DNA from 2 places in the Streptomyces sp. NPDC127108 genome. Region 2 is predicted to be linked to the other one. Evidence: riboswitches for the same ligand, from Rfam matches in the RefSeq annotation. Region 2 holds a riboswitch; the other holds the start of a gene.

Region 1 (15,132 bases), on a different contig from region 2:
GGACCGCGGGCAGCGTCGCGCACTCGATGAAGCGGACTTCTGGGACATCGCTGGCCGGCCGGCGTCCGGTGGCCAGGCGGACCTGCTCACGGGTGTTCGCGTTGTCGCTGTAGACCAGCACCGTGGCGGTCGGCTGCATGGTTCCTCCGCTTGGTCGAGGGCATCTCGCGCGGATGCTACTCCTCCCGACACCCCGTCAACAGCGCTTCGGACGCCGCTCCGATGGGCCATCCGGGCAGGACACACCCCACAGACACTCCGAACGGCACCCCCCGGGGTGAGGGCGGGATAAGCGACCGACATAATGTCGGTCGTGGCGACAGCAACGACAGTAGATACCGGGCACGCGCACCCGCCGGTCAATCGACCGAACCTCACCAGCGTCGGAACCATCATCTGGCTGAGTTCCGAGCTGATGTTCTTCGCGGCCCTCTTCGCGATGTACTTCACCCTGCGATCGGTTACGGGTCCCGATCACTGGAAGGAAATGGCGTCGAGCCTGAACTTCCCGTTCTCGGCGACGAACACCACGATCCTGGTGCTCTCCTCCCTCACCTGCCAGCTCGGCGTTTTCGCCGCCGAGCGCGGTGATGTGAAGAAGCTCCGGATGTGGTTCATCGTCACCTTCATCATGGGTGCGATCTTCATCGGCGGTCAGGTCTTCGAGTACACGGAGCTGGTCAAGCACGAGGGCCTCTCGCTCTCGTCCGACCCGTACGGCTCGGTGTTCTACCTGACCACCGGCTTCCACGGACTGCATGTGACAGGCGGCCTGATCGCCTTCCTGCTGGTCCTCGGCCGCACCTACGCGGCCAGGAGGTTCACCCACGAGCAGGCGACCGCCGCCATCGTCGTGTCCTACTACTGGCACTTCGTCGATGTCGTCTGGATCGGCCTCTTCGCCACGATCTACATGATCAAGTAGACGGTAGCGGGGACCGCGGCGGCCCTCGGCCACGCGGACGCACCCGACGTACCGACACATTCCAGAAGCATCGACGCAGAAGATCCTGACACCGGGGTAATCCGTGAAAAAGCTCTCCGCACGACGACGCCATCCGCTGGCGGCGGTCGTCGTCCTACTCCTCGCGCTGGCGGCCACCGGGGGGCTGTACGCCGCGTTCGCGCCGGCGGACAAGGCGCAGGCCGACGAAACCGCTCAGTCCCTCGCCATCGACGAGGGCAAGAAGCTCTATGCCGTGGGCTGCTCCAGCTGCCACGGAACCGGCGGTCAGGGCAGTTCCGACGGCCCGAGCCTGGTGGGCGTGGGCGCCGCCGCTGTCGACTTCCAGGTCGGCACCGGCCGGATGCCGCTCCAGCAGCAGGGCGCCCAGGCGCCCAAGAAGAAGGTCATCTACAGCCAGGCGCAGATCGACCAGCTCGCCGCGTACATCGCCTCGCTCGGCGCGGGACCCAACATCCCCACCGAGAAGCAGGTCAGCCCCGAGGGCGCCGACATCGCCAAGGGCGGCGAACTGTTCCGCACCAACTGCGCCCAGTGCCACAACTTCACCGGTGAAGGCGGCGCGCTGACACACGGCAAGTTCGCTCCGAGCCTGGAGGGCGTCAGCCCCAAGCACGTCTACGAGGCCATGCAGACGGGCCCGCAGAACATGCCGTCCTTCCCCGACACGACCATGCCGGAGAAGGCCAAGAAGGACATCATCGCGTACCTCGACGCGGTCAACGGTGAGAAGACCGAGAGCCCCGGCGGTCTCAAGCTGGGCGGTCTCGGACCGGTCAGCGAGGGCCTGTTCGCCTGGATCTTCGGCCTCGGCGCGCTGATCGCGGTCGCCGTGTGGGTCGCCGCCCGGACCGCAAAGGCCAAGAAGTCATGAGTAGCCAAGAGAATCCAGAAGAGAACCTGCCCAGCGAGCAGGAATCCGCCGCCCACGGCGCGGTAGCCGTGGCCGACGAGGCCGACCCGTTCGCGGACCCGGGGCTGCCGCCCCACGAGCACCGCGTCCAGGACATCGACGAGCAGGCCGCCCGGCGCTCCGAGCGCACGGTCGCGCTCCTGTTCACCATCTCGATGCTGGCCACCGTCGGCTTCATCGCCTCGTACGTGGCCTTCCCGGTCGACAAGAGCGTCTACATCTGGCCCATCGGCCACATCAGCGCGCTCAACTTCTCCCTGGGCATGACCCTCGGTGTGGCGCTCTTCTGCATCGGCGCGGGCGCGGTCCACTGGGCCCGCACCCTGATGTCCGACGTGGAGGTCGCCGACGACCGGCACCCCATCGAGGCCGAGCCCGAGGTCAAGGCCAAGGTCATGGCGGACTTCGCGGCGGGCGCCAAGGAGTCGCAGCTCGGTCGGCGCAAGCTGATCCGCAACACGATGTTCGGCGCGCTCACCCTCGTACCGCTCTCGGGTGTCGTCCTGCTGCGTGACCTCGGTCCGCTGCCGGAGGACAAGCTGCGGCACACCCTGTGGTCCAAGGGCAAGCTGCTCGTGAACATGAACACGAACGAGCCGCTGCGCCCCGCGGACATCCCGGTCGGTTCGCTCACCTTCGCCAAGCCCGAGGGCCTGGAGGAGCACGACCACGACTTCCAGACCCAGATCGCCAAGGCGGCCCTGATGATCGTCCGGATCCAGCCGGACAACATCAAGGACAAGCGCGAGCTGGCGTGGTCGCACGAGGGTGTCGTCGCGTACTCCAAGATCTGCACCCACGTGGGCTGCCCGATCTCCCTGTACGAGCAGCAGACGCATCACGCGCTCTGCCCGTGCCACCAGTCCACCTTCGACCTCTCCGACGGCGCCCGAGTCATCTTCGGCCCCGCCGGTCACGCCCTTCCGCAGTTGAAGATCGGCGTGAACGAGGAGGGCTACCTCGAGGCGCACGGCGACTTCGAAGAGCCCGTCGGTCCTGCCTTCTGGGAGCGCGGATGAGCACCGAGAACACCACGGCGACCGAGGCCCCGGCCGCCGACTCACGCAAGAAGGCGCCCGCCGGTGAGCGGGTCGCCGACTGGGCCGACGGCCGACTCGGGATCTACTCCCTGGCCAAGGCCAACATGCGCAAGATCTTCCCGGACCACTGGTCCTTCATGCTCGGTGAGATCTGCCTCTACAGCTTCATCATCATCATCCTCACGGGTGTGTATCTGACGCTGTTCTTCCACCCGTCGATGAACGAGGTGGAGTACCACGGCAGCTACGTGCCCCTGCAGGGCCAGCTGATGTCCGAGGCGTTCAACTCGACCATGCACATCTCCTTCGATGTGCGCGGTGGTCTGCTGATCCGGCAGATCCACCACTGGGCGGCGCTGATCTTCCTCGCGGCGATGTTCGTGCACATGATGCGCGTCTTCTTCACGGGCGCCTTCCGCAAGCCGCGCGAGGTCAACTGGCTGTTCGGCTTCCTGCTGTTCGTCCTCGGCATGTTCACCGGCTTCACCGGTTACTCGCTCCCGGACGACTTGTTGTCGGGCACCGGTGTCCGCTTCATGCAGGGTGCCGTCCTGTCGGTGCCGATCGTCGGAACGTACCTCTCGATGTTCCTGTTCGGCGGGGAGTTCCCCGGCGGCGACTTCGTGGCGCGGTTCTACTCGGTCCACATCCTGCTGCTGCCGGGCATCATGCTCGGCCTCGTGGTGGCGCACCTGATCCTGGTCTTCTACCACAAGCACACGCAGTTCGCGGGCCCCGGCAAGACCAACAAGAACGTCGTCGGCATGCCGCTGCTCCCGGTCTACATGGCCAAGGCCGGAGGCTTCTTCTTCCTGGTCTTCGGTGTCATCGCGGCCGTCTCGGCGATCGCCACGATCAACCCGATCTGGGCTCTCGGGCCCTACCGTCCGGACCAGGTGTCCACGGGTGCCCAGCCGGACTGGTACATGGGCTTCTCCGAAGGCCTGATCCGTGTCATGCCGGGCTGGGAGATCAACCTCTGGGGACACACGCTCGTCCTGGGTGTGTTCATTCCGTTGATCATCTTCCCGCTGGTCCTCGTGGCCATCGCGGTCTACCCGTTCATCGAGGCCTGGGTCACCGGGGACAAGCGCGAGCACCACATCCTGGACCGCCCGCGCAACGCCCCGACCCGCACCGCCTTCGGTGTGGCCTGGATGACGTGGTACTTCGTCCTGCTCGTCGGTGGTGGAAACGACCTGTGGGCCACCCACTTCCACCTGTCGATCAACTCGATCACCTGGTTCGTCCGGATCTTCTTCTTCGCCGGACCGGTCATCGCGTTCATCGTCACCAAGCGGATCTGCCTGGGCCTGCAGCGGCGCGACAAGGACAAGGTGCTGCACGGACGCGAGTCCGGCATCATCAAGCGCCTGCCGCACGGTGAGTTCATCGAGGTGCACGAGCCGCTCAACAAGGAGCAGCTGCACACCCTGACCGCGCACGAGCAGTACCAGCCGCTCGAGATCGGCCCGACGGTCGACGAGAACGGCGTGGAGCGCAAGGTCAAGGGTCCGCAGAAGCTGCGGGCGAAGCTCTCCAAGGGCTTCTACGGCGAGGACAGCCAGATCCCGAAGCCCACCGCGGAGGAGTACAAGGAGATCACGAGCGGCCACGGCCACCACTGATCACCTGAGCGCCACCAGGCGCTGACCCGAAGGTCGCCACGGCAGGAGCCCCGTCCAGTGCATGGACGGGGCTCTTTGCCGTCCTGGGGGCTGGATAGGGTGGACCCACCCCAAGAAGCTTGGGAAGTCTTCGTCTACGAACCCAGGAGCGGCCATGAGCGCTGTGACCCCCGCAGGAGGCGACACCGCGGCGGCCCGTTCCTGGCCCGACGTACTGAACGGGCTGCTCGACGGGCGCGACCAGAGCGCGGACGACACGGCCTGGGCCATGGACCGCATCATGAGCGGTGAGGCCACGGACGCGCAGATCGCGGGCTTCGCGGTGGCGCTGCGCGCCAAGGGCGAGACCGTCGAGGAGATCTCCGGCCTGGTCCGGACGATGTACGAGCACGCCCACACCATCGACGTGCCCGGGCCGAGCGTCGACATCGTCGGCACCGGCGGCGACGGCGCCAAGACCGTGAACATCTCCACCATGTCGGCGATCGTCGTCGCCGGGACCGGCGCGAAGGTCGTCAAGCACGGCAACCGCGCGGCGTCCTCCGCGAGCGGCGCCTCCGACGTCCTGGAGAAGCTCGGCGTGAACCTGGAGCTCACCCCCAGACGGGTGCGGGAGGTCGCCGAGGAGGCCGGGATCACCTTCTGCTTCGCGGTGAAGTTCCACCCCGCGCTCCGGCACGTGGCGCCCGCGCGGCGCGAGCTGGGCATCCGGACCACCTTCAACTTCCTCGGCCCGCTCACCAACCCGGCCAGGGTGCGGGCCCAGGCCACCGGTGTCGCCGACGCGCGGATGGCGCCGATCCTCGCCGGCGTCCTCGCCGAGCGCGGCTCGTCGGCGCTCGTCTTCCGCGGTGACGACGGGCTCGACGAGCTGACGACGACGGCCACGTCGCGGGTGTGGGTGGTACGGGACGGGGGCGTCCACGAGGAGGCCTTCGACCCCCGGGACGTCGGCATCGACCTGGTGCCGGTCGAGGCGCTGCGGGGCGCCGACGCCTCCTACAACGCGGAGGTCGCGCGGCGGCTCCTGGACGGTGAGACGGGGCCCGTGCGGGACGCGGTGCTGCTCAACGCCGCGGCGGCGCTGGTCGCCCTGGAGCCGGGCGAAGGGTCCCTGGCGGGGCGGATCAGGACGGGGATGGCCAAGGCGGCCGACGCCATCGACTCCGGGGCAGCGAAGGGTGCGCTGGCGCGCTGGGTGGCGGCGAGTAACAGCTAGCCCCGTCAGCGGGGCGGGGTGGTGCGCCCCGTACGGGGCGCGGGGAACTGCGCGACCAGCCACAGCGAAGCCGCAGACGCATCTGCCAGGTACTCCGCAGACGCGTCTGCGGCTTTTCGTGCGCTGGTCGCGCAGTTCCCCGCGCCCCTTACGGGGCGTGTGGTGTACGTCGCAGTCCGGATTCTGGACTGCTGTGTTGCGGGTTCAAGATCGTGTGGCAAGATGCTGGGCAGGTCATGAGTGACAGCGACTACGGCCCCGGCCCGCTGTCCGGCAACCCTCCGTCCGTGGCGGGGTGCCCCGGGTGAAGACCAGGCGGTGGACAGCAAGGTTCGCCGCAAGCGCGGACCCCTTCTGAACCCTGGGGTCCTGGTCCTCAAGGGAGCAGTCTCGTGAGCAAGCGAATGCGATAGGGCGTCGACGCCCCTCTTCCGCGCACCTTTTCGCACCTCTTCTCCTTCATCGCTGAGCCGGTCGCCGCCGTACGTCGTACGCGCGTCGCGCAGCGAATTCGCTCACCTCTCACGGGAGTTCGCCATGTCTGCCACCACTGTCGCCGCCGACCCCGCCGTCTGTGCCCCGCTGCCGGTCCTCGGCCGCGACGTCACCGTCCCCCTCGTCACCGGCGGCGAGGTGACCTACGCCGCGCTCGACTACGCCGCCAGCGCCCCGGCCCTGCAGCGGGTCTGGGACGACGTGGCCGCGTACGCGCCGTACTACGGAAGCGTGCACCGCGGCGCCGGGTACCTGTCGCAGCTGTCGACCGACCTGTTCGAGAACGCGCGGAAGACCGTCGCCGAGTTCCTGGGCTGCCGCGATGCCGACCAGGTGGTGTTCACGCGGTCGACCACCGACTCGCTGAACCTGCTCGCCGCCGCCCTGCCCGCCGACTGCCAGGTCTTCGTGTTCGAGACCGAGCACCACGCCTCGCTGCTGCCCTGGCGCGACGCCCGCGTCACCTACCTCGACGCCCCGCGCACCCACGACGAGGCCGTCCACACCCTGGAGCGCGCCCTCGCCGACCGCGACCCCTACGGCCCCGCCCTGGTGTGCGTCACCGGCGCCTCGAACGTCACCGGTGAGCTGTGGCCCGTGCGCGAGCTGGCCGCCGCCGCGCACGCGCACGGCGCCCGCATCGTCCTCGACGCCGCCCAGCTGGCGCCCCACCACCGCGTGGACATCGCGGAGTTGGACGTCGACTGGGTCGCCTTCTCCGGGCACAAGCTGTACGCGCCCTTCGGCTCCGGTGTGCTCGCCGGGCGGGCCGACTGGCTGCAGGGCGCCGAGCCGTACCTCGCCGGTGGCGGCGCCTCCCGGAAGGTCGCGCGGCGCGCCGACGGGGGAGTGGACGTCGAGTGGCACGACACGGCGGCCCGGCACGAGGCCGGTTCGCCCAACGTGATCGGCGCCTACTCCATCGCCTCCGCCTGCAAGGCCCTGGACGAGGCCGGGTTCGACGCGCTCGTGGAGCGGGAGCGGCACCTGATCGCGACGGTCACCGCGGGGCTCGCGGCGGTGCCGCAGGTGCGGGTGCTCTCCCTGTTCGGGGACGACGCGCCGCGCGTGGGCGTCATCTCGTTCGTCGTGGACGGCTGGAACAGCTCGCACTTCGCGGCCGCCCTGTCCGCCGAGTACGGCATCGGGGTGCGCGACGGCCTCTTCTGCGCCCACCCGCTCGTGCGCACCCTCCTCGGCGGCGCCCCCGACGAGCCCGGCGAGTGCGGCGCCCCGGAGGCCGCGCCCGGCGAGCGGTCCCTGAACGCGATCCGGGTGAGCTTCGGCGCGGGCACCCCCGACGAGCACGTGGAGCGCTTCGTGCGCGCCGTCCGCGAGCTGGTGACCGACGGGGCGCGCTGGAACTACCGCACGGAGGACGGGCGTTGCGTGCCGGACACCGGCACCGAGGCCGCCGCTGAGGCCACGGCGGCCTGACGCCGCAGCCGGGACCCCAGGACGATCATGCGCAGGGCGCGCTCCGTCGCGTCCGTCAGGAACTCGCCGCCCCGGCTCAGCGCCTCCGGGAGCGACACCGGGGCGGGCAGGATCGCGCTGTAGGCGTCCACACCCAGCTCCCGGACCGCGTGCGCCCCGTCCCCGATGGTGCCCGCGAGCACCAGGACCGGCCGCCCGAACCGCTTGGCGCGCCGGGCCACCTCGGCCGGGACCTTGCCGCGCGGCGTCTGGTGGTCCAGGGCGCCCTCGGCGGTGACGACCAGGTCGGCGCGGGCCAGGCGGGCGTCCAGGTCCAGATGGTCGAGGAGCACGTCGAAGCGGGGCAGCAGCCGGGCGCCGAGCGCGGCGAGGCCCGCGCCGAGGCCTCCGGACGCGCCGGTCCCGACGCCTCGGTAGAGGTCGGTCGTGACGTTCAGGTCGCGGGTCAGGACGTACGCCCAGTGCTCAAGGCCCGCCGCGAGCTGCTCTACCTGGGCGGGGGTCGCGCCCTTCTGCGGGCCGAAGACGCGGGCCACGCCGTGCTCGCCGCACAGGACGTTGTGCGGGTTGCAGGCGACGAGCAGCTCGGTGTCCGCGAGGCGCGGGTCGATGCCGCTGGTGTCGATGTGGTGCAGCCGCATCAACTCCCGCCCGCCGTACGGCAGCTCCCAGCCGTCCTCGTCCAGGAGCCGGGCGCCGAGGGCCTGCAGCGCGCCCGCGCCCCCGTCCGACGTGCCCGAGTCGCCGCAGCCCACCAGGATGCGCCGGGCGCCGGTGTCGAGGGCGGCGCGGATCAGCTCGCCGACGCCGTACGTGGTGGTGGCGCCCGGGTCGCGCAGATCCCGCGGGACCAGGCCGAGGCCCGCCGCCGCTGCCATCTCGACCACGGCGGTGCCGGAGCCGAGGAGGGCGAAGTGGGTGCCGATGCGCTCGCCCACGGGGCCCGTCGCGGGCAGCGCCACCAGACGGCCCCCGGTCGCCGCCGCAAGCGCCTGCGCGGTGCCCTCGCCGCCGTCGACCAGCGGGATGAGGTCGACCTCTGCGTCCGGCACGACGCGCCGCACCCCGGCGGCGATGGCCTCCGCGACGGACTGGGCGGACAGGGACTCCTTGAAGCCGCTGGGCGCGACGGCGAAACGGGTGAGGGGCATGGACGTACTCCTTGACTGGTGAACGAACGACGGAGGGTGGGGGGGCGGGCTCCGAGCGGCCCGCGAAGCCCGGGCGGCCGGGCCGGGGCTCAGCGCACGACGGGCACGCCGAGCAGCGGCCACACCGCGAGGGCGAACAGCAGGACGAGCGCGGCCGTCAGGGGTGCCAGGACGGCGGACAGGCGCAGCAGGTCGCGCGGGGTGTAGGTGGGCGTGCCGGGTATCTCGGCGAAGAGCGTCACCGGCTTCGCGGAGGCGGGCAGCGTGTGGCAGAAGCCGGCGGCCGCCGTGGACGCGAGCGCGGCCGCGACCGGGTTCACGCCCGCGCCCACGGCGGCCGCGACCACCAGCGGCACCAGGACGGACGAGCGGGCCGAGCGGGACTGGAGCACCAGGTGGGCCGCCGTGCTGACGGCGATGACGGCGGCCAGGAACAGACCGGGCGGCAGGTCCACGGGAAGCCCCGACACCAGCCACTTCGCCGCGCCCGAGTCGGCGAGCGCCACGCCCATCGCCATCGTCGCCGCCATGAAGAGGAGCAGCGCCCACGGCACGGTCTTCAGGGCGTCCTTCAGGCGTACGGTGCCGAGCGCGGGCGAGGACGCGACGACTGCGCCGATCAACGCGACCACGGCGGGCGGCACTTGGTGCAGGGGCTCGCTGCACCACAGGGCGACGACGGTGGCCAGGAGCAGGGCGCAGCGCGTCTCGGCGGGCTCCCAGGGGCCGGTGACGGGGTGTTCGCTGTGCTCCTGGATCTGCTCGGCGGTGATGTGGACGGGGCCCGTGCGGTCGTCGCGGCGGGTCGTCGTCCACAGCACGGCCTCGGCCGCCAGGTGCGAGGACGCTATGGCGAGGGGCAGGCCGAGCAGCAACCACTGGGTGAAGCCGATGCGTTCGCCGGTGGCCTCCCACAGGACCGACACGGTGATCAGATGCGCGCCCGCGCCGATCAGGGTCGCGACGGCGGACAGCAGGATCACGGTCGGGAACAGCAGCGCCAGCATCACGACGAGCCGTTTGCGGTCGGCCAGGACCTTGGCGAGCGCGAGGAACACCGGCAGCGCGAGCGCGGCACGCCCGGAGGTGGCCGGGACCGCGAAGGCCGTGACGACCAGGGCGGCGGTCGTCAGATGCGTCAGCTGGCGCACGCTGCGCGCCCCGCTGACGAGGAACGCCGCCGCCCGCCCCGCGAGCCCGCTGCGCGCCACGGCGGCGGCGAGCACGAACGCGCAGATGAGGAGCCACACCGTCTCGTCGCCGAGGGTCCCGAAGAGGGTGTCGCTGCTGATCACGCCGGTGGCGGTGAGGGCGAGGCCCGCGCCGAGCGCGATGTACGTGTCGTCGATCGGCGTGCCGATCCAGGCGCAGGTGGCCAGCGCGAAGACGGCGAGGGTGAGGCGGGCGTCACCGCTCAGGCCGGGGAAGTTGCCGGGGACGACGAGGAGCGCGCACAGGCTCAGGGCCAGGCAGAGCAGGATCGTTTGCCGCAGGGTCAAGGTCACGGCACTCAGCGTCTCGGCGCGCCGTGAGCCTCCAATGAGCCGAAGATGAAAGGAACTTCACCGGCGGCCCGCACCAGGTCCCCGGCGGTCACCCGGGCAGCCGGTACCCCATGCCCCGCACCGTCTCCACCCGCTCCGCCCCGAGCTTCTTGCGCAGCGCCCGTACGTACACGTCCACGATGTTCGACCCCGGGTCGAAGTCGTAGCCCCACACGTGGGACAGGATCTGCTCCCGGGAGAGCACCTGCCCCGGATGGCGCAGGAACAGCTCCAGGAGCACGAACTCACGCGCCGTCAGGTCCACCGTGCGCTCGCCCGAACGGGCCCTGCGCGTGCGCAGGTCCAGTGTCACCTCGCCGCTGCGCAACACGGTCACCTCGGGCGCCCGGGCCGCCGTGCGCAGCCGCAGGCGCACCCGCGCGAGCAGCTCCTCGAACCGGAACGGCTTCGTCATCCAGTCGTCCGCGCCGCCTTCGAGCCCGGCGACCGTGTCGCGCACGGAGTCGCGCGCCGTCAGGACGATCACCGGAACCGACACCCGCGCCTCGCGCAGCTCCCGGAGCACGGTGAAGCCGTCCCGGCCCGGCAGGCCGATATCCAGGAGGATCAGGTCGAAGCCGCCGGTGAGGGCGTAGTCGTAGGCCGCGTCGCCGTCGCCCACGATCGTCGTCGTGAAGCCGTTGGCCCGCAGCCCCTTGTCGACGAAGGAGGCGATGCGCTCCTCGTCCTCCACGATCAGCACCCGGCTCATGTACGGCCTCCGGTTCGCGCGGCGCGGCTCATGTCTGGTCCTCCAGTACGAGTACGAAGGTGGCGCCGCCGCCGTCGGTGGGGCGCAGCCGGACCTCGCCGCGGTGGCCGCGGGCGATCGCGCGGACGATCGAGAGCCCGAGCCCCGCGCCGCTGGTCCTGGCCCCGCGCCGGGACGTGCCGCGCCGGAAGCGTTCGAAGATGACCTCGGCGTCCTGTGCCTGGACGCCCGGACCGCTGTCGGCGACGTACAGCTCGATCCGCCCGGACACCAGGCGCGAGCCGACGCGGATCCGCCCGCCGGGCACCGTGTGCTGCACGGCGTTCTGGGCGAGCTGGACCATCGCCTGGGTGATGCGCTGCGGGTCGAGCCGGGCCTCGCGGTCGGCGACCTCGGCCAGTTCCCAGCCGCGCTCGCCGAGGGCGCGGGCCTTCACGAAGACGTCGGCGGTCAGCTCGGCGAGCTGCACCGGCTCCGGCCGGATGAAGTCCGGGCGCTCGGCCTTGGCGAGGAGCAGCAGGTCCTCGACGATCCGGCTCATCCGGTCCAGCTCGTCGGTGACCAGGCGGACCGTCTCCTCGCGCTCCGCCGGGTCGTCCCCCATCAGCTCCAGGTGGCCGCGGACGATGGTGATGGGGGTGCGCAGCTCGTGCCCGGCGTCGTCGACGAACTCGCGCTGCGCGGCGAACGCGCGCTCCAGGCGGTCCAGCATGCCGTTGAAGGTGTCGGCGAGCGCGGCGATGTCGTCCTTGCCGTGCACGGGGATGCGCCGGGTCAGGTCCTGCTCGGTGAGCTGGGCGGCGGCGGTGCGCACCAGGCGTACGGGTTTGAGGATGCGCCCGGCGACGGCCCACGCGATGCCCGTCGTCAGGACGAGGGCGACGCCGGAGATGGCGAGCAGGATGCGGAACACGTCGTCCGCCTTGGCCTGTTCGGCGGCCGGGTGGAAGGCGACGACGAACGCCGCCTCCGGCTCGTCGCCGTAGCGGGCCACCTCGACCTTGGCCCAGCGCAGCTCGCCGGAGTCGCGGTCCAGGGTGCCCGTGGAGCCGTCCGCCGCGAAGATCGCACGCCGGGCCGCGGGGTCGCGGTGCAGCGGGTCGCGCACCGAGAGCTCCCGGGGCTGGCTGAGCTGGGCCGGGCCCGCGCCCTCCCGGCGCACGAGGCCGATCAGTTCCTCGTCGGGGTCCGCGTACTGCCGCTCCAGGAAGACCTTGAGCAGCTTGCGCGGGTCGGTGAAGCCCTTGCCGGTGTCCGGATCGATGCCCCGGTTCACGAAGTTGGTGAACTCGCCGGTCTCCTGGGTGAGCAGCCGGTCGACGCGGTGGTCGACGTCGCGCAGCAGGATCGAGCGGGTGGTCGCGGCCACCGCGGCGAGCGCGACCGCCATCACCAGGAGCAGCCAGAGCAGGATGCGGACGCGCGCGGAGATGCGGCGTTGCGCGGGGCCGGGCGGCTCGGCCGTCGTGGCCGGGTCGGTCGCCGCCGGGCCGGGCGTCGGGCCGGTCGCCGGGTCAGTCGTCGCCGGGTCCGTCGTCCGCGTCGTCGTCCCCGGAGGAGCCGGGCTTGCCGGTCGATCCGGGGGTGTGGGATCCGGTGCTGCCTTCGTCGTCATCGTCGCCCTGATCGTCCTGGTTGCCCCCGCCGTCCGTGGAGTTCTCGCCGACCGGGGGCGGCGAGACCACCTGGTCGCTGGGGGTCGGCTGCGGCTTCGTCGGCGCGGTGGACGGGGAGCCGCTGTCCAGTTCGACCTTGGGGGGCACCTTGGGCGAGGTGGGGCTGTCGGTGAGGGCGTAGCTCGTCACGGCGATGCCCAGCGGAATCGCCACGACGGCCGCCAGGGCCGCGATGCGATGGGAGAAGACCATGGCGGCGATGGTGCGTGGCGTACCGGGTCGTCAGCATGAGCCGCAGATGAAGAATCCCTCATCCGGGAGCGGCCCGGCACACGTGCCCCGCCGCCGGACCGGGGGAGGGGCTAGGAGTCCAGGCCGATCGCGAACGCCGCTTCCAGGTCGTGCTGCGAGTACGTACGGAACGCCACGTGCGTGTCCGTGCCCTCCACGCCGGGGATCTTGCTGATCCGGCCGGGGATGACGTCCGCCAGGTCGTCGTGGCGGGACACGCGGACCATCGCGATCAGGTCGTAGGTGCCGGTGACGGAGAAGACCTCGCTGACGCAGTCGAGGGCGGCGATCGACTCGGCGATCTCGGGGATCCGGTCCACGCTGGTCTTGATGAGCACGATCGCGGTGATCACGGCTGACTGTCTCCCTCGGTGGCCGTTCCAGAGGCTTTCACTCTACTTGCCCCCCGACCCCGCCCCCAGGCGTAGACAAACCCCAAGGAAAAGCCCACCAGGTGCGCCAGATACGCCACCCCCGGCCCCTGCCGCTCCTGCCCCGCGGCCGCCCACTGCAGCGCCACCCAGAACGGCAGCACCACCCATGCGGGAAACCGCAGCGGCAGGAAGAACAGGAACGGGAAGAGGCTGGTGACCCGCGCCTTCGGGAAGAGATAGAGAAAGGCGCCGAGCGCGGCGGAGATCGCCCCCGAGGCGCCCACCAGGGTCTGGCCGGAGTCCGCGTGCGCGATCGCGTAGGCGAGCAGGGCGAGGGACCCGCAGCCGAGGTAGAAGAGCGCGTACTGGAGGTGGCCCATGCGTTCCTCGACCATCACCCCGAACACGTACAGGAAGAGCATGTTGCCGAGCAGATGCAGCCAGCCGCCGTGCACGAACAGCGCCGTCACGGCGGTGAGCGCGGCCCGTGGTTTCCCGCTGAGGAGTTCGACGGGTACCACCCCCCAGCGCTCGAAGTAGGCCCGCTGCGCGGCGATCAGCTCGTCGCCGGTGCCGTAGGCGGGGTTGAGACCGGAGCCCGGGGAGATCAGGAAGATCAGACAGCACGCGACGATCAGCGCGTACGTCACCGGAGCCGTCTGTCGCCCGACCATCCGGCCGACGGCCGGGACCCACGCAGTGATCATCAACAGAGCATGACGTAACGGCAGCGATCAGGTCATATCGCCTCGCCCACCCATGTGCGTACGGAGCCCCTTACGCAGGCCTTAGGGTTACGGGCAATACGCACCACGGTTCCCGAAGGAAAGCGAACGTCACGATGACGGTTCCCCTGCCGACCGAAACCACCCGATGGCGCTGCGCCCTCTGCGGCAACCTCACGCGCTTCGACGTGACCCGCTCCTCGAAGGTCGTCGAATACGTGCACCTCGACCTGGCCGGAGCGCCGAAGGTCGAAGAACGCGAGGTGGTCAGTGAGACCATCGAGTCGGTCCGCTGCCGATGGTGCAACGCGGTGGACCAGGTGGAACTCGTGGACAGGCCCGGGGCCGGCTCCTGAAACGGGAGCGGGCCCCGCACAGCTAGTGGGGTGACCGATGGTGGAGAGCGCGGGCGGAACGCCGGAGGACGGCGCCGCTGAGGTGCTCGACCGTCCGCTGCCCGACGGCGTGCGGCGGGCGGTCGTACAGATCGTGTCGGACGGCTTCGGCGGCCTCACGGTCGCCGAACTGCCACCTCAGCTGCGTCAGTACGCGCGCTTCACCCCGAGCAGGCGGGTGAAGTTCGCGGCCAACGCCATGGCCGCCGCCCTGGAGAGCGACCCGCTGTTCCGCCAGCGCATCGGCGAACGCCTGCGCGAGGCCCAGCCCGAGCTGGCCGAGGCCCTGGACAGCGGCACGCCGCCGCCCGCCGCCGACCCGCTGGACGTCGCGGCCGCCGCCTATGTGCTGCGCCCGCTCGGCTGGGTGAAGCTCGTCACCGCCGCGGGCGAGGAGGCCCAGCGCGCGGACGCCGAACGGGCCGACGAGGAGACCCGGGCCGAACTGGAGCGCCTTCGCGCCGAGCTGGCCGCCGCCCGCACCCACACCAAGGCCGAGACCGAGCGCCTGCGCGCCGAGCTGGACGCGGCCAAGCGCGAGGCCGACGCCACCCACCGCAAACTGCGCGGCGCGCTCAGCGACATCAAGCGCGGCGAGGCGGCGCTGCGCAAGGCGGCCGCCGAGGCC
Region 2 (15,132 bases):
GAAGCCGGGGTCGAAGGTCAGCCAGTCCGAGACCGACGCGCCGAGCCCCTCCGCGCCCAAGGACGACGACAAGGACGACGCCGAGCTGCCCAAGTCCGACGCCAAGGCCCTCAAGCTGGAGGGCGGCACCACCACCGCCTCCGACATCGAGGGGGCGCAGTCCTCGGGCGGCGTGTACGTCGCCGGGCTCAACAAGCCCGGCGCGCAGGTCACATGGACCGTCGACGGGATTCCCAAGAGCGGGGCCTACACCGTGTTCGTGGGGTACTCCGTGCCCGGCAAGGCCGCCGAGACGACCCTGGGGATCAACGGGACCGCGTCCGGGCGGAAGCTCAACATGGACAACTTCACGGGGGCGAAGGAAGGGGCCTGGGACAAGGGGTGGACGAAGACGTTCGCCTTCGTCCAGCTCAACAAGGGCACCAACACGGTGTCCGTGTCCTGCCAGGCGGGGGACAAGTGTGACGCCGTGCTGGACCGGGTGTGGCTGAAGGCCGGGCACGTCAAGGAGTAGTCCGTCAAGGAGTAAGGCGTTCCTCGATGCCCGCCGGACGGGCTCACATGAGGCGCAGGAAGGACTCCACCACCCCGGCCATCGCCTCGCGGGCCGGGGTCAGGTACTTCCGCGGGTCGACCACGCTCGGGTCCGCCGCCAGGTGGTCGCGTACCTCGCCCGTGAACGCCGCGTTCAGGGCGGTCCCCACGTTGATCTTCGTCATGCCCGACGCGAGGGCCGCGCGGATCTCCGTGTCGGGGACGCCGCTCGATCCGTGCAGGACCAGGGGCACGGGGACGGCGTCCCGTAGGGAGCGGATGAGGGCGTGGTCCAGGGTGGCGGTGCGTTCCGTCATGGCGTGGGCGGAGCCGACCGCCACGGCCAGGGCGTCGACGCCGGTGGCGGTGACGTAGGCGGCGGCTTCGGTGGGGTCGGTGCGGGCGCCGGGGGCGTGGGCGTCCAGGGGGGTCTCGCCGTCCTTGCCGCGGACCTCGCCGAGTTCCGCCTCGATCCAGATGCCGCGCTCGTGGGCCCGGCGGACGGCGTCGGCGGTCGTCTTGACGTTGTCGGCGTGGCTCAGCTTCGAGGCGTCGAACATGACGGAGCTGAAGCCCTCGTCGGAGGCGGCGCGCAGCAGGTCGGTGTCGGTGACGTGGTCCAGGTGGAGGGAGAGCGGGGCCGAGGAGGCGTGGGCCACCGTGGCGGCCGCCGCGGCGACGGCGGACAGGTTGCCGCCGTGGAACTTGACCGCGTTCTCGGATATTTGGAGGATCGCCGCGGTGCCCGCACGCTCCGCGCCGAGCGCGATGGCCTCCGCGTGTTCGAGGGTGATGACGTTGAAGGCCGCGATGCCGCGGCCGTCCGCGACGGCTCGGGCGACGAGTTCGCCGGTGGTGTTGAGCGGCACGCTGACCGGTCCCCATTCCTGGCTCAGGCCGTCGGCGGCTTGCCCGTCACGGCGACTTTCGGGAGCACGTCCTCGTACACCGCCGCGTCGAACTCGCCCGCCACGGGTGCCGCGACGGTGGCCGCCGACAGGGCCACCGCGCGGGAGAGCCGGTCCGGCCAGGGCAGATGCCGGACGAGGCCGGAGAGCAGGCCCGCGACGGCCGAGTCGCCCGCGCCGGTGGGGTTGCCGCGGACCGGGCCCGGGGGCTTGGCGCGCCAGGTGCCCTCGGGGGTGAGGGCGAGGAGTCCTTCGGGGCCGAGGGAGGCGACGACGGCGTGGGCGCCGCGGCGGCGGGCGTCGCGGGTGGCCTGGGCGGGCTCGTGGGCGCCGGTGAGTTCGGCGAGCTCGTCGGCGTTGGGCTTGACGATGTCGGGGCGGGCGGCGACGCCGCGGCGCAGTGGTTCGCCGCTGGTGTCGAGGAGTACGGGTACGGAGGCGGCGCGCGCGGCGCGTATCAGGAGGGCGTACGCGCCCACCGGCACGCCGGGCGGGAGGCTGCCGCACAGGGCCACGGCGCTCACGTCGTCGCCGGTCAGCAACTCCTCGTAGGAGGTGAGGAATCCGGCCCACTCGGCGGGGGAGACGGTCGGGCCCGGTTCGTTGAGCTGCGTGGTGTCGCCGGTGCGGGCGTCCACGACGGCCAGGGTGCGGCGGGTGGCGCCCGCGACGGGGCGCAGGCCGTCCCGGACGCCGGGAACGCGGGCGAGGTGGTCGCGCAGGGTGCGGCCGGTGTCGCCGCCCGCGAAGCCGGTCACCGTCACGTCGTGGCCGAGGGCGGCGAGGACGCGGGCGACGTTCAGGCCCTTGCCGCCCGCGCGTTCGGTCACGTCGGTGACGCGGTGCGAGGTGTGCGGGGTGAGGGAGGGCACTTTGTACGTGATGTCCAGGGCGGCGTTGAGCGTGACCGTGACGATCACTGCTTCACCCCCGGGACCACGGATCCGCGTGCTGTGCGCGTGTGCGGCTTGCGGGCTCTGATCATGCCAAAAAGAAGGCGGTTGGCCCAGACTTCGGACCAACCGCCGCTGTTATGGGGTGAATTACGGTTCGATGACCCAATCGCCCTTGCGCAGCACGCCCTTGAGCGTGAACTCGGCGTCCAGGACCACGACGTCCGCGTCCTTGCCCGGCTCCAGGGAGCCGACGCGGTCGTACATGCCGAGGAGTTTCGCCGGGTTCGCGGAGATCGCGGCGACGACGTCCTCGACGGGCAGCTTGTCGACGGTCACCGACCGCTTGAACGCGCGGTCCAGGGTCAGCGTGGACCCGGCGATGGAGCCGCCCTCGGCGAGCCGGGCGACGCCGTCCTTCACCTCGACCTCCAGCGGGCCCAGGTGGTAGGTGCCGTCGCCGAAGCCCGCCGCGTCCATCGCGTCCGTGATCAGGGCGACGCGGTCCGCGCCCGCGTGGTGGAAGGCCAGCTCGAAGGAGGCCGGGTGCAGATGCGTGCCGTCGTTGATCAGCTCGACGGTGATCCGCTCGTCCTCCAGGAGGGCGGCGATGGGGCCGGGGGCGCGGTGGCCGAGGCCGGGCATGGCGTTGTAGAGGTGCGTGGCGACGGTGGCGCCCGCGTCGATGGCGGCCTTCGTCTGCTCGTACGTGGCGTCGGTGTGGCCGATCGCCGCGATCACGCCGTGCTCGGCGAGCAGGCGTACGGAGTCGAGGCCGCCCGGCAGCTCGGTGGCGAGGGTGACCATGCGGGCCTGGCCGCGGGCCGCGTCGATGAGCTTGCGGACCTCCGCCGGGTCCGGGTCGCGCAGCAGGACCTCGCTGTGGGCGCCCTTGCGGCACGGCGAGATGAACGGGCCCTCGAAGTGGACGCCCGCGATGTCGCCCTGCTCGGCCAGCTCGGAGAGCAGGCCCGCGCGCTGCGCCAGGACGTCCATCTCGCCGGTGACCGTCGAGGCCACGGTGGTGGTGGTGCCGTGCAGGCGGTGCGTGTGGACGCCGTGCAGGATGTCCTCGGCCGTGCCGCTGGTGAAGGACGCGCCGCCGCCGCCGTGGTTGTGGATGTCGACGAAGCCGGGGACCAGCCAGTGGCCGGTCAGGTCGATCGTCTCGGCGTCCGCGGGCGGGCTCCCCGTGATGCGGCCGTCGTCCGACACGAGCACGCGGCCGCCCGGGACGGTCCCGGTGGGCAGTACCACCTGGGCACCGGCGAGCACCTTGCTAGTGGCCATCTGGTGGTTACCTCCGGGGAGTCGGGGTCGCGGGGTTGGTGGTGGTGGCGTCGGTCGTCGCCGGTGCGGTGGTGGCGGCCGGGGTCTGCGCGGTGGCTTCGAGCAGGTCCCAGGCGAGCAGGCCCGCGCCCAGGCAGCCCGCCGCGTCGCCGAGTGCCGCCGGGACGATCTCCGGCAGCGTCTGGAACTCGACCACGCGGGCGGCGACCGCCGTGCGCAGCGGTGTGAACAAGGTTTCCCCGGCCTCCGCGAGGCCGCCACCGATGATCAGGGTGTGCGGGTCCAGGAGGGTGAGGGCCGTGAGCAGGCCGTCGGCGAGGGCGTCGACCGCGTTCTGCCAGACGGCGAGGGCGCGGGGGTCGCCGGAGCGGACCGCCTTCGCGCAGTCCGCCGCGTCCGCCGTCGGGTCGCCGCTGGCCTCCGCCCAGGCCTTGCTCACCGCGGACGCCGACGCCAGGCGCTCCAGGCAGCCGCGCTGGCCGCAGCCGCACGGGGGGCCGCCGGGGCGTACGACGATGTGGCCGATCTCGCCCGCGGAGCCGTGGGCGCCGGGCTCGATGGTGCCGTCGATGCCGATCGCGCCCGCGATGCCGGTGCCGAGCGGGACGAAGAGGAAGCGGTCGGCGCCCTTGCCCGCGCCCACGCGGCCCTCGGCGAGGCCGCCCGTGCGGACGTCGTGGCCGAGCGCCACGGGGATGCCTTCCAGGCGGGCGCTCAGGAGGTCGCGCAGCGGTACGTCGGACCAGCCGAGGTTGGACGCGTACACCGCGATGCCGTGGTCGGCGTCCACGATGCCCGGTACGGCCACGCCTGCGGCTGCCGCCGGTTCGCCTAGGTGCGCCACTCCGTGGGCCCTCAGGTCGGCTGCGAACTCTACGATCGACTCGACCACGGCGTCCGCGCCGCGGTCCCTGCCGGTCGGGCGGCGGGCCTCGTGCAGCAGCGTGCCGTCCGCCCCTACCAGGGCGGCCTTCATTCCTGTGCCGCCCACGTCCAGGGCGATGACATGTCTCACGGGGACAGTGTCGCGTGTGACCCCGCGAGAGGTCTAGTCCACCTGCGTTCCGGTCGGGCCCTCGCGGGGCGCCCCAGTCCCGCCCCTTCTCCGAAACCGGGGCTGCGCCCCTGGACCCCAGGGGGTGGGTGTCCCGTGCGGGTGGGACGGGCCTCCGCCGAATCGGCGCTTCGCGCCTCGTCCTCAAACGCCGGACGGGCTGAAAACTACTTCGCCGAGGCGGGCTGGAGGTGCCGGGCTGTTGGGCTGGTGGTGCAAGTTTGGGCGGGTGGGTGGGAGAGAGCCCGTCCGGCGACTGAGGACCCGGCGCGGAGCGCCGGTGGGAGGGGGGGCAATAAGGCAAGGCCGTTGCAGAAGTGATACTCGGGTGGTGTAGACCTTGTATCCGGACGCGAGGGAAACTCGCGGTTCATTCGTACGACGAGGGTGGGAAACAGCAGTGCAGCGGCGCGTGACAGGTCTGACCGCGGCGGTGGCCGCACTGAGCATGACGGCGCTGCTCGCCGGCTGCGGCGGCGACTCCGGTGACTCCGGCGACGTCACCCTCAAACTCGTGGCCGCCGACTACGGCGACTCCGCCGCCAACAGCTCCAAGAAGTACTGGGGCGAGCTGACGAAGAAGTTCGAGGCCGAGCACCCGGGCATCAAGGTCGATGTGACCGTGCACTCCTGGACGGACGTCGACCGCGAGGTCAAGGAGATGGTGAAGGACGGGAACGCCCCCGACCTCGCCCAGATCGGCGCGTACGCCGACTACGCCGCGCAGGACAAGCTGTACTCCGCCGACGACCTGCTCTCCATCCCCACCCAGGCCGACTTCCTCGCCCCGCTCTCGAAGGCCGGCGAGGTGAACCGGGTGCAGTACGGCATGCCGTTCGCCGCGTCCACGCGCCTGCTCTTCTTCAACGAGAAGCTGTTCAAGAGCGCCGGGATCAAGCCGCCGCAGAGCTGGACCGAGCTCCAGGCCGCCGCGCAGAAGCTGAAGGCGCGCGGCGTGAAGATCCCCTACGCGCTGCCGCTCGGCCCGGAGGAGGCGCAGGCCGAGACGATGCAGTGGCTGCTCAGCGGGGGCGGCGGCTACACCGACAACGTCGGCTCGTACGACATCGACTCCAAGCAGAACGTCCAGACCTTCACCTGGCTGAAGAACGAACTGGTCGGCAAGGGCCTCACCGGCCCCACCGCGCCCGCCGAACTCGACCGTGCCGAGGCCTTCGCCGCGTTCACGCGCGGTGACGTCGGCATGCTCAACGGGCACCCCACGCTGATGCAGATGGCCTCGAAGAAGGGCCTGAAGTACGGCATGGTTCCGATGCCCGGCGTCAACGGCAAGGCCCAGTCCACGATGGGTGTCGCCGACTGGATGATGGCCTTCAAGCAGAACGGCCACCGCAAGGAGATCGGCGAGTTCCTCGACTTCGTCTACAGCACGAAGAACGTCCTGGACTTCTCCCGCGAGTACGACCTGCTTCCCGTCACGACGTCGGCGTCGCAGGAGATGGCGGAGAACAAGCAGGACTCCGCGAAGCTCGGCGAGTTCCTGAAGGAACTGCCCGCCTCGCAGCTGTACCCGGTCGGCAAGACGTCCTGGGCGCAGGTCTCCGTGCAGATCAAGAAGTACATCGGCAAGACCGTCGACAAGAACGGCGACCCCGAGGCCATCCTCGGGCAGATCGAGTCGAAGGCGGCCGCGGAGGAGAGCGCGCAGTGACGCGGGGGCGCCGGGGTTAGCGTGGTCGTCATGACGGACGACACGCAGCCCGGGCCCGACGGGCTTCCCGAGCCGCCCGACGGGCCTCCCGAGCCGGGGGGCCTCTCCGGGCGAGCCAAGGACGTGCTCGCGCTCGAGCGGCGCAACTGGGCCGGGCCCGGCGCCAAGGAGCGGGCCATCCGGGAAGAGCTGGGGCTCGCCCCCGTCCGCTACTACCAGATCCTGAACGCCCTCCTCGACGACGAGCGGGCCCTCGCCCACGATCCCGTCACCGTGAACCGACTGCGACGGGTTCGACAGGCGCGGCGCGCCGAGCGTTGACGTTAGGGTCTGGCCCATGGGTGACCCGACGCACTCCCTGCCGCACTCCTTGCCGCAGCCGCTCACGCCCGCCGGGCGGGACGGACTCGCCGCGCTCCTGGCCCGGCCCGAACGTGCCGTGATCGCCCTCGACTTCGACGGCACGCTCGCGCCGATCGTGCCCGATCCCGAACGGGCGCGGGCCCACCCCGACGCGGTGCCCGCGCTGGCCGCGCTCGCGCCGAAGGTCCGGTCCGTGGCCGTCGTCACCGGCCGGCCCGCGGGGGTCGCCGTCCGCTACGGCGGGTTCGCCGGGGTCCCCGGGCTCGAACACCTCGTCGTGCTCGGGCACTACGGGGCCGAGCGGTGGGACGCCGTCACCGGGACCGTGCAGGCCGCCGAGCCGCATCCCGGTGTCGCCGCCGTGCGGGCCGAGCTGCCCGGTTTCCTGGACGCGATCGGGGCGTGGCGCGGGACCTGGATCGAGGAGAAGGGGCGGGCCGTCGCCGTCCACACGCGGCGGGCGCGGGATCCGCAGGCCGCGTTCGACGCGTTGCGGGGGCCGCTCGGGGAGCTCGCCGTCCGGCACGGGCTGATCGTCGAACCCGGACGTCTCGTCCTTGAGTTGCGGCCGCCCGGTGTCGACAAGGGGGTCGCCCTCGTCGACTACGTACGTGAGGTGGGCGCCGAGTCCGTCCTGTACGCCGGGGACGACCTCGGGGACGTGCCCGCCTTCACGGCGGTGGACAAGCTGCGGTCCGACGGGGAGGTGCGGGGGCTCCTCGTGTGCAGCGGCAGCCCCGAGGTCACGGAACTCGCCGCCCGCGCGGACGTGGTGACCGAAGGTCCCGCCGGCGTGGTCGCCCTCCTGTCGGCGGTGGCACACCAACTGCCGTAACGGCTCGGCACGCTTGGGCTGTGGCCTTCCCCTGCCGTCATGGCACCGTCGGCCTGGGCTGTGCCCACCCGTCCCGCCTTGCGGGACGATTGCCCACAGAGGTATGCGCACCGCACCCGCCCTCGCGCCCGGCCCCCACCCGCACCCGCACCCGCACCCGCACCCGCCGACGGTGGCCGGCCCCCGCTGGAGACGTTCACCCCGCGGTCGACTGGAAACGGGCGGGCGGGGTGGGAGACATCCCGCCGCGGAGCGGTGGGTCAGGGGGTGCGCAAGGCGTGGAGTTGGTCCAGGAACCACTGGGTCGGGGGGAGGGCGGTCGCGGCCGCGGCCAGGCGTTTGGTGCGCTCCGCGCGCTCCGCGGGGGGCATCAGGAGGGCTTCGTGGAGCGCGGCGGCCGTCGCGGACACGTCGTACGGGTTGACGGTGAGCGCGTCCTCGGCGAGCTCCTCGTACGCCCCGGCCTCGCGGGAGAGGACGAGCGCGCAGCCCTCGTCGGAGACGACGGGGACCTCCTTGGCGACGAGGTTCATGCCGTCCCGGATGGGGTTGACGAGGGCGACGTCGGCGAGCCGGTAGGCGGCGAGGGAGCGGGCGAAGTCGTCCTTGACGTGGAGGACGACCGGCGTCCAACCGGCGGTGCCGTACGCGGAGTTGATGGCGTCGGCGACCCGCGTCACCGCCGCGGTGTAGTCGCGGTAGACGGCGAGGTCCTGCCGCGACGGATAGGCGAAGGCGACGTGCACGACCCGCTCCCGCCACTCGGGCCGCTCGGCGAGGAGCCGCTCGTAGGCGTGCAGTCCGCGCACGATGTTCTTGGACAGCTCGGTCCGGTCCACCCGGACGATGACCTTCCGGTGGGGCCCGATCTGTTCCCGCAGCGCGGCGAGGCGCTCCTCGACGTCGGGGCGCCGCGCCCGTTCCCGCAGGAAGTCCGGGTCGGCCCCGAGCCCGTGCACCCCGATCCGGGTCCCTGACGTGCCGCCGAGGACCGCCACGCAGCACGCCGTGAAGGCGTCCGCCCAGCGCCCGGTGAGGAAGCCGAGCCGGTCCGCGCCGAGCATCCCGCGAAGGAGCTGTTCGGCGATGTCGTCGGGCAGCAGCCGGAAGTAGTCGACGGGCGCCCAGGGCGTGTGCGAGAAGTGGCCGATGCGCAGGTCGGAGCGGAGTTCGCGGAGCATGCCGGGCACCAGGGCCAGGTGGTAGTCCTGCACTAGGACGGCCGCGCCCGGCGCCGCCGCGCCCGCGAGGGCTTCGGCGAAGGCCCGGTTGTACGTCTCGTACGCGGCCCACTGGGCGCGGAACTCCGGCCCGAAGGAGGGTTCCAGGGGCGTCTGGTACAGCATGTGGTGCACGAACCACAGCACCGAGTTCGCGACGCCGTTGTACGCGTCGGCGTGCACGGCGGCGTCGATGTCGAGCATCCGCACCCCCGGCTCGCCGACCCCGCGCCGCACGGCCTCCCGGTCGCCGTCGCCGAGCGCCGAGCACACCCACAGGGCGTCGGCCTCGTCGCCGATGGCGCTGAGCCCGGAGACGAGGCCGCCGCCGCCGCGCTTGGCGTCGAGTGTCCCGTCGGCACCGAGGGAGTACGTCACCGGGCCGCGGTTGGACGCGACGAGGACCTGGGCTGCGCCCGCCTGCTCGGAAGCCATGTGCCGAAACCTAGCCGTTCGCGCAAACGCTCAAACGTAGGGCCGGGGAACGTCACGTCCCCACCCGGAGACCGCCCACCACGCCCCGAGTGCGGGCGACGAGCGGACCGTATACGACCCGCCGGACGGGCGCGGTACGAGCCACCGACGGGCGCGACACGAGCCACCGACGGGCACGACACGAGCCGCCGGACGCGTGCGACCCGACCCCCATGACCCCACCCGCCGGGCGCCCCCGCCCGACCCCTCAGGCCACCCGTCGCTCCGCGTACTCCGCGACCTCCGCCATCGGCGGCCGCTCCTCCGTGTCCACCGCGTACGTCCGCGGTTCGAAGCCGTGCTCGCCGCGGACGAACTGGGTCAGCTCGGGGCGGACGAGATGGGCGCGGGCGAGCCGCAGCTGCGCGGTGCGGTAGATCGCCGCCGCCATCCGCCCGAGCGCCTGCCCGTCCTGGTGCCGGTGCCTGCGCACTCCCACGTCGACCTGCGCGAGCGCGTCCAGGCCCACGGTGTGCAGCGCGTCGACGAGCAGGCCGAGCTCCACGCCGTACCCGACGGGGAAGGGGAGGCGTTCCAGGAGCGACCTGCGGGCCGCGTACTCGCCGCCGAGCGGCTGCACGAACCCCGCGAGCTGCGGCCAGTGCATGTTCAGCAGGGGCCGCGCCATCAGCTCGGTGACCCGGCCGCCCTGCCCGGCCGTCGCGCCGGACGCGGGTCCTTCGGCCGCGGGGCCGTCGGACACCGTCATCGGGCGGTCGTACATCGCCTTCACGAACTGCACGTCCGGCTCCGTGAGGAGCGGCCCCACGATGCCGGAGACGAAGTCCGCCGAGAACTCCTTCAGGTCCGCGTCGACGAACGCCACGATGTCACCGCGGGTGACCAGGAGGGAACGCCACAGGACCTCGCCCTTGCCCGGTACGGCGGGCAGCCGCGGCAGGATCCCGTCCCGGTGCACCACCCGGGCCCCGGCGGCCGCGGCCACCTCGGCCGTCCGGTCCGCGGAGCCGGAGTCGATCACCACGAGCTCGTCGACGAGCGGCACCCGCTCCATCAGCTCCCTGCGGATCTCGGCGACGATCCCGCCGACCGTCTCCTCCTCGTCGAGGGCGGGCAGCACCACGCTCACCGAGGTGCCGAGGGCACGCTTGGCGGCTGTCAGGGCGCCGGGCGCCCGGTCGGCGACGGACCAGGAACGCCTGCTCAGCCAGCGCTCGACCTCTTCCAGCACGCGCGTCCTCCCGGTTGTGATCCATCTCGCGCATCGGACGACTATCTCAAGGGTCCAAGGCTTCGGTTACAGTCTTGAACAACGCCGGTGACCATCGCATGTCGGGGGTCCCGGGCGTCACAATCGAATACCGCTCATCCAGAGGGGCAGAGGGATACGGCCCGTTGAAGCCCCGGCAACCCTCCAGCCGGTCTCGTAAGCCGCCGCCAGCGCGGCGCCGCGAGGCTCCCGGCTCGGGAAGGTGCCAATTCCGTCTCGCGGCGAGATGCGCCGCGAGGAAGATGAGGAGAAAGGGCCTCGCCTCCATGGCTGTGCAGACTGTCGCCACCACCGCCCCCGCCGCGGACACCGTCGATCTCGGACCCGCTTCCGGACTCTCCTGCCGCGAGTGCGGAACCCGCTTCGACCTGGGCCCCATCTTCGCCTGCGCCGAGTGTTTCGGCCCCCTCGAAGTCGCCTACGACCTTCCCCTCGGCGACCCGGAGGCCCTGCGCAAGCGGATCGAGTCCGGCCCCGCCAACATCTGGCGGTACGCCCCGCTGCTGCCCGTCCCCGCCGACGTGGCCGACAAGCCGAACCTCAACCCGGGCTGGACCAAGCTCGTCAAGGCCGACAACCTCGCCGCCGAACTCGGCGTCGACCAGGGCAAGTTGTTCATCAAGGACGACTCGGGCAACCCCACGCACTCCTTCAAGGACCGCGTCGTCGCGCAGGCCCTCGAGGCCGCCCGCGCCTTCGGCTTCACCACGCTGTCCTGCTCCTCCACGGGCAACCTCGCCGGTGCCGTCGGCGCCGCCGCCGCCCGCGCGGGCTTCCGCTCCTGCGTGTTCATCCCGCACGACCTGGAGCAGGGCAAGGTCGTCATGGCCGCGGTGTACGGCGGCGAGCTCGTCGGCATCGAGGGCAACTACGACGACGTGAACCGCTTCTGCTCCGAGCTGATCGGCGACCCGCTGGGCGAGGGCTGGGGCTTCGTCAACGTCAACCTGCGGCCGTACTACGGCGAGGGCTCCAAGACCCTCGCGTACGAGATCTGCGAGCAGTTGGGGTGGGTCCTTCCCGACCAGCTCGTGATCCCGATCGCCTCCGGGTCCCAGCTCACGAAGATCGACAAGGGTCTGAAGGAGCTGATCGCGCTCGGTCTGGTCGAGGACAAGCCGTACAAGATCTTCGGGGCGCAGGCGGAGGGCTGCTCGCCGGTGTCCACCGCGTTCAAGGCGGGCCACGACGTCGTCCGGCCGCAGAAGCCGGACACCATCGCCAAGTCGCTCGCCATCGGCAATCCGGCCGACGGTCCGTACGTCCTCGACATCGCGCGGCGTACCGGCGGGGCGGTGGAGGACGTGAACGACGAGCAGGTCGTGGACGCGATCAAGCTGCTCGCCCGCACGGAGGGGATCTTCGCGGAGACCGCGGGCGGGGTGACCGTCGGCGTCGCGAAGAAGCTGATCGAGGCGGGCCTCATCGACCCCTCGCTCACCACCGTCGTGCTCAACACCGGAGACGGGCTCAAGACGCTTGACGCGGTCGCCGCGACGTCCCAGGCGACCGCGACGATCCGCCCGAGCCTCGACGCGTTCCGCGCCGCGGGCCTGGCCAGCTGACCTTCCCGGCACCCCAGAAAGGCATCCCCATGAGTGTCAACGTCCGCATCCCCACCATTCTCCGCACCTACACCGGCGGTCAGGCCGAGGTCGCCGCCGAGGGGGGCACCCTCGGTGAGGTCATCGCCGATCTGGAGAAGAACCACACCGGCATCGCCGCCCGGGTCCTGGACGACCAGGGCAAGCTGCGGCGGTTCGTGAACGTGTACGTGAACGACGACGACGTGCGGTTCGAGCAGGGCCTTGAGACCGTGACGCCGGACGGCGCCGGGGTTTCGATCATTCCTGCCGTCGCCGGCGGCTGAACGCACGCAGAGTCACCGGGAATGCCCCCTCCGCGAGAGAAGCGGAGGGGGCAATTCTGTATGGTTGAGCGCGGTACAGTTGGGAATGGAGCGCCGCTCTCGGCGCAAGCAGTGCCGCGCGCATATTCGAAGTCGGCCGCGGAGCCGACAAGAAGTAGCCAAAGTGTCCTGCCTATTTGAACCTTATGCGGCATTTGTCGGGCCCGACTTGCCCTGAATTCCATGGAATTCTCCGGAAATCTCCGATAGCGCGTGCCCAGAATTCTCGTCCGATTGACCTGTTGCAGAGGGCAGTTGGACAGATACATTCAGCCGCGGTCGACGCGTTCCGGCGCACACCCCCAACCCATGGGGAGTGAGGTCTGACCCGGGTCCGCGAAGTGCGGGTCTGCGCAAGGGCCAGTAATAGGGGAGTTAGGCATGGCTCAGGGCACCGTCAAGTGGTTCAACGCGGAGAAGGGATATGGCTTCATCGCGGTCGACGGTGGTGCGGATGTATTCGTCCACTACAGCGCGATCCAGATGGACGGCTACCGCACCCTGGAAGAAGGTCAGCGAGTCGAGTTCGAGATCTCGCAGGGCCAGAAGGGTCCGCAGGCGGACATGGTCAAGCTCGCCGTCTAGCGGCTTGACGCGATCGGCCACCGACGCGACGCAGACGAAGGGCCCGCACCCCGGGAACGGGGCGCGGGCCCTTCGGCGTTGCAAGATCGGGGAGTTCCGCCCGGGGCGCGCGGGGTCCCGTGCGGGAGCGGCGAGTCCTCGTACGAGACCCGGGGGCGACCTTGCACTCGCGGGGGTCGAGTGCTAATCATTGGCGTTAGCACTCTACGAGTGAGAGTGACAGAACTTGGATCGGGTCGGTGAGGTCCGCAGGCCGGGTGGGGCAAGGAACCACACGGCGCGCAGGCCGTCCGTCGCGGGCACCAGCACGATCCGTTTGCTTTTCCACCCCGTCCGGGAGGACCACTTCACATGGCCAAGATCATCGCGTTCGACGAGGAGGCACGGCGCGGCCTCGAGCGCGGCATGAACCAGCTCGCCGACGCCGTCAAGGTGACCCTGGGCCCCAAGGGTCGCAACGTCGTCCTCGAGAAGAAGTGGGGCGCCCCCACGATCACCAACGATGGTGTGTCCATCGCCAAGGAGATCGAGCTCGAGGACCCGTACGAGAAGATCGGCGCCGAGCTGGTCAAGGAGGTCGCGAAGAAGACGGACGACGTCGCCGGTGACGGCACGACGACCGCGACCGTCCTCGCCCAGGCGCTCGTCAAGGAAGGCCTGCGCAACGTCGCGGCCGGCGCCAACCCGATGGCCCTCAAGCGCGGCATCGAGAAGGCCGTCGAGGCCGTCTCCGGCGCCCTGCTCGAGCAGGCCAAGGACGTGGAGACCAAGGAGCAGATCGCTTCCACCGCCTCCATCTCCGCCGCCGACACCCAGATCGGCGAGCTCATCGCCGAGGCCATGGACAAGGTCGGCAAGGAAGGCGTCATCACCGTCGAGGAGTCCCAGACCTTCGGTCTGGAGCTGGAGCTCACCGAGGGTATGCGCTTCGACAAGGGCTACATCTCGGCGTACTTCGCCACCGACATGGAGCGTATGGAGGCGTCGCTCGACGACCCGTACATCCTGATCGTCAACTCCAAGATCTCCAACGTGAAGGACCTCCTTCCGCTCCTGGAGAAGGTCATGCAGTCGGGCAAGCCGCTGCTGATCATCGCCGAGGACGTCGAGGGCGAGGCCCTGTCCACGCTGGTCGTCAACAAGATCCGCGGCACCTTCAAGTCCGTCGCCGTCAAGGCCCCGGGCTTCGGCGACCGCCGCAAGGCCATGCTCGGCGACATCGCCATCCTCACCGGTGGCACGGTCATCTCCGAGGAGGTCGGCCTCAAGCTGGAGAACGCCGGTCTCGACCTGCTCGGCCGCGCCCGCAAGGTCGTCATCACCAAGGACGAGACGACCATCGTCGACGGCGCCGGTGAGAGCGACCAGGTCCAGGGCCGGGTCAACCAGATCCGCGCCGAGATCGAGAACTCGGACAGCGACTACGACCGCGAGAAGCTGCAGGAGCGCCTGGCGAAGCTCGCCGGCGGTGTCGCGGTCATCAAGGCCGGTGCCGCGACCGAGGTCGAGCTCAAGGAGCGCAAGCACCGCATCGAGGACGCCGTGCGCAACGCCAAGGCGGCCGTCGAGGAGGGCATCGTCGCCGGTGGTGGCGTGGCCCTGCTGCAGGCTTCCTCGGTCTTCGAGAAGCTCGAGCTCGAGGGTGACGAGGCCACCGGTGCCGCCGCTGTGAAGCTGGCCCTGGAGGCCCCGCTGAAGCAGATCGCGGTCAACGCCGGCCTCGAGGGCGGCGTCGTCGTGGAGAAGGTGCGCAACCTGACCGTCGGTCACGGCCTGAACGCCGCGAACGGCGAGTACGTCGACATGATCGCCGAGGGCATCATCGACCCGGCGAAGGTCACGCGTTCCGCCCTGCAGAACGCCGCGTCCATCGCCGCGCTGTTCCTCACCACCGAGGCCGTCATCGCCGACAAGCCGGAGAAGGCCGCCGCTGCGGGCGCTCCGGGCGGCATGCCGGGCGGTGACATGGACTTCTGATCCCTCGCGGATCGGCAGTTCGTCGCAGTACGCGAACGAGGGCGGCACTCCCTGTCTCAGGGGGTGCCGCCCTCGGGCGTTCCCGGGGTCTTTCTCCGGGGCGTCGCCGGGCCCTTTCTCCGGGGCGTCCCCGGCAGGAGCCTCCCGGCGAAAAAATCTCCCGCCCCGTGTCAACCGAACCCACCCC

What was found. Region 2 has a riboswitch for S-adenosylmethionine ahead of thrC (threonine synthase). Riboswitches for the same ligand answer to the same signal wherever they lie in the genome.
Region 1: linked by a shared signal. The riboswitch ahead of ACFVHO_RS11520 (aminotransferase class V-fold PLP-dependent enzyme) and the one ahead of thrC (threonine synthase) in region 2 are both predicted to bind S-adenosylmethionine.

The regions. Positions count from the first base shown of each region.
Region 1 covers NZ_JBHXTE010000011.1:41,815-56,946, reverse strand. Annotated here, with positions in the region: gene ACFVHO_RS11550 (hypothetical protein) at 1-139, opposite strand, end outside; gene ACFVHO_RS11545 (heme-copper oxidase subunit III) at 305-925, shown strand; gene ACFVHO_RS11540 (c-type cytochrome) at 1,029-1,838, shown strand; gene ACFVHO_RS11535 (Rieske 2Fe-2S domain-containing protein) at 1,835-2,896, shown strand; gene ACFVHO_RS11530 (cytochrome bc complex cytochrome b subunit) at 2,893-4,545, shown strand; gene trpD (anthranilate phosphoribosyltransferase) at 4,700-5,764, shown strand; SAM riboswitch class IV at 5,997-6,114, shown strand; gene ACFVHO_RS11520 (aminotransferase class V-fold PLP-dependent enzyme) at 6,302-7,696, shown strand; gene ACFVHO_RS11515 (glycerate kinase) at 7,624-8,847, opposite strand; gene ACFVHO_RS11510 (SLC13 family permease) at 8,937-10,352, opposite strand; gene ACFVHO_RS11505 (response regulator transcription factor) at 10,441-11,103, opposite strand; gene ACFVHO_RS11500 (sensor histidine kinase) at 11,132-12,493, opposite strand; gene ACFVHO_RS11495 (small secreted hydrophilic protein) at 12,618-12,971, opposite strand; gene ACFVHO_RS11490 (Lrp/AsnC family transcriptional regulator) at 13,082-13,363, opposite strand; gene ACFVHO_RS11485 (rhomboid family intramembrane serine protease) at 13,360-14,091, opposite strand; gene ACFVHO_RS11480 (hypothetical protein) at 14,226-14,465, shown strand; gene ACFVHO_RS11475 (NYN domain-containing protein) at 14,503-15,132, shown strand, end outside.
Region 2 covers NZ_JBHXTE010000019.1:55,141-70,272, forward strand. Annotated here, with positions in the region: gene ACFVHO_RS17710 (carbohydrate-binding protein) at 1-514, shown strand, start outside; gene ACFVHO_RS17715 (ketose-bisphosphate aldolase) at 558-1,403, opposite strand; gene ACFVHO_RS17720 (1-phosphofructokinase family hexose kinase) at 1,427-2,362, opposite strand; gene nagA (N-acetylglucosamine-6-phosphate deacetylase) at 2,486-3,625, opposite strand; gene ACFVHO_RS17730 (ROK family protein) at 3,633-4,640, opposite strand; gene ACFVHO_RS17735 (extracellular solute-binding protein) at 5,128-6,351, shown strand; gene ACFVHO_RS17740 (DUF3263 domain-containing protein) at 6,382-6,672, shown strand; gene otsB (trehalose-phosphatase) at 6,689-7,549, shown strand; gene ACFVHO_RS17750 (trehalose-6-phosphate synthase) at 7,810-9,204, opposite strand; gene ACFVHO_RS17755 (glucosyl-3-phosphoglycerate synthase) at 9,452-10,435, opposite strand; SAM riboswitch class I at 10,567-10,723, shown strand; gene thrC (threonine synthase) at 10,717-12,039, shown strand; gene ACFVHO_RS17765 (MoaD/ThiS family protein) at 12,069-12,344, shown strand; gene ACFVHO_RS17770 (cold-shock protein) at 12,765-12,968, shown strand; gene groL (chaperonin GroEL) at 13,320-14,945, shown strand.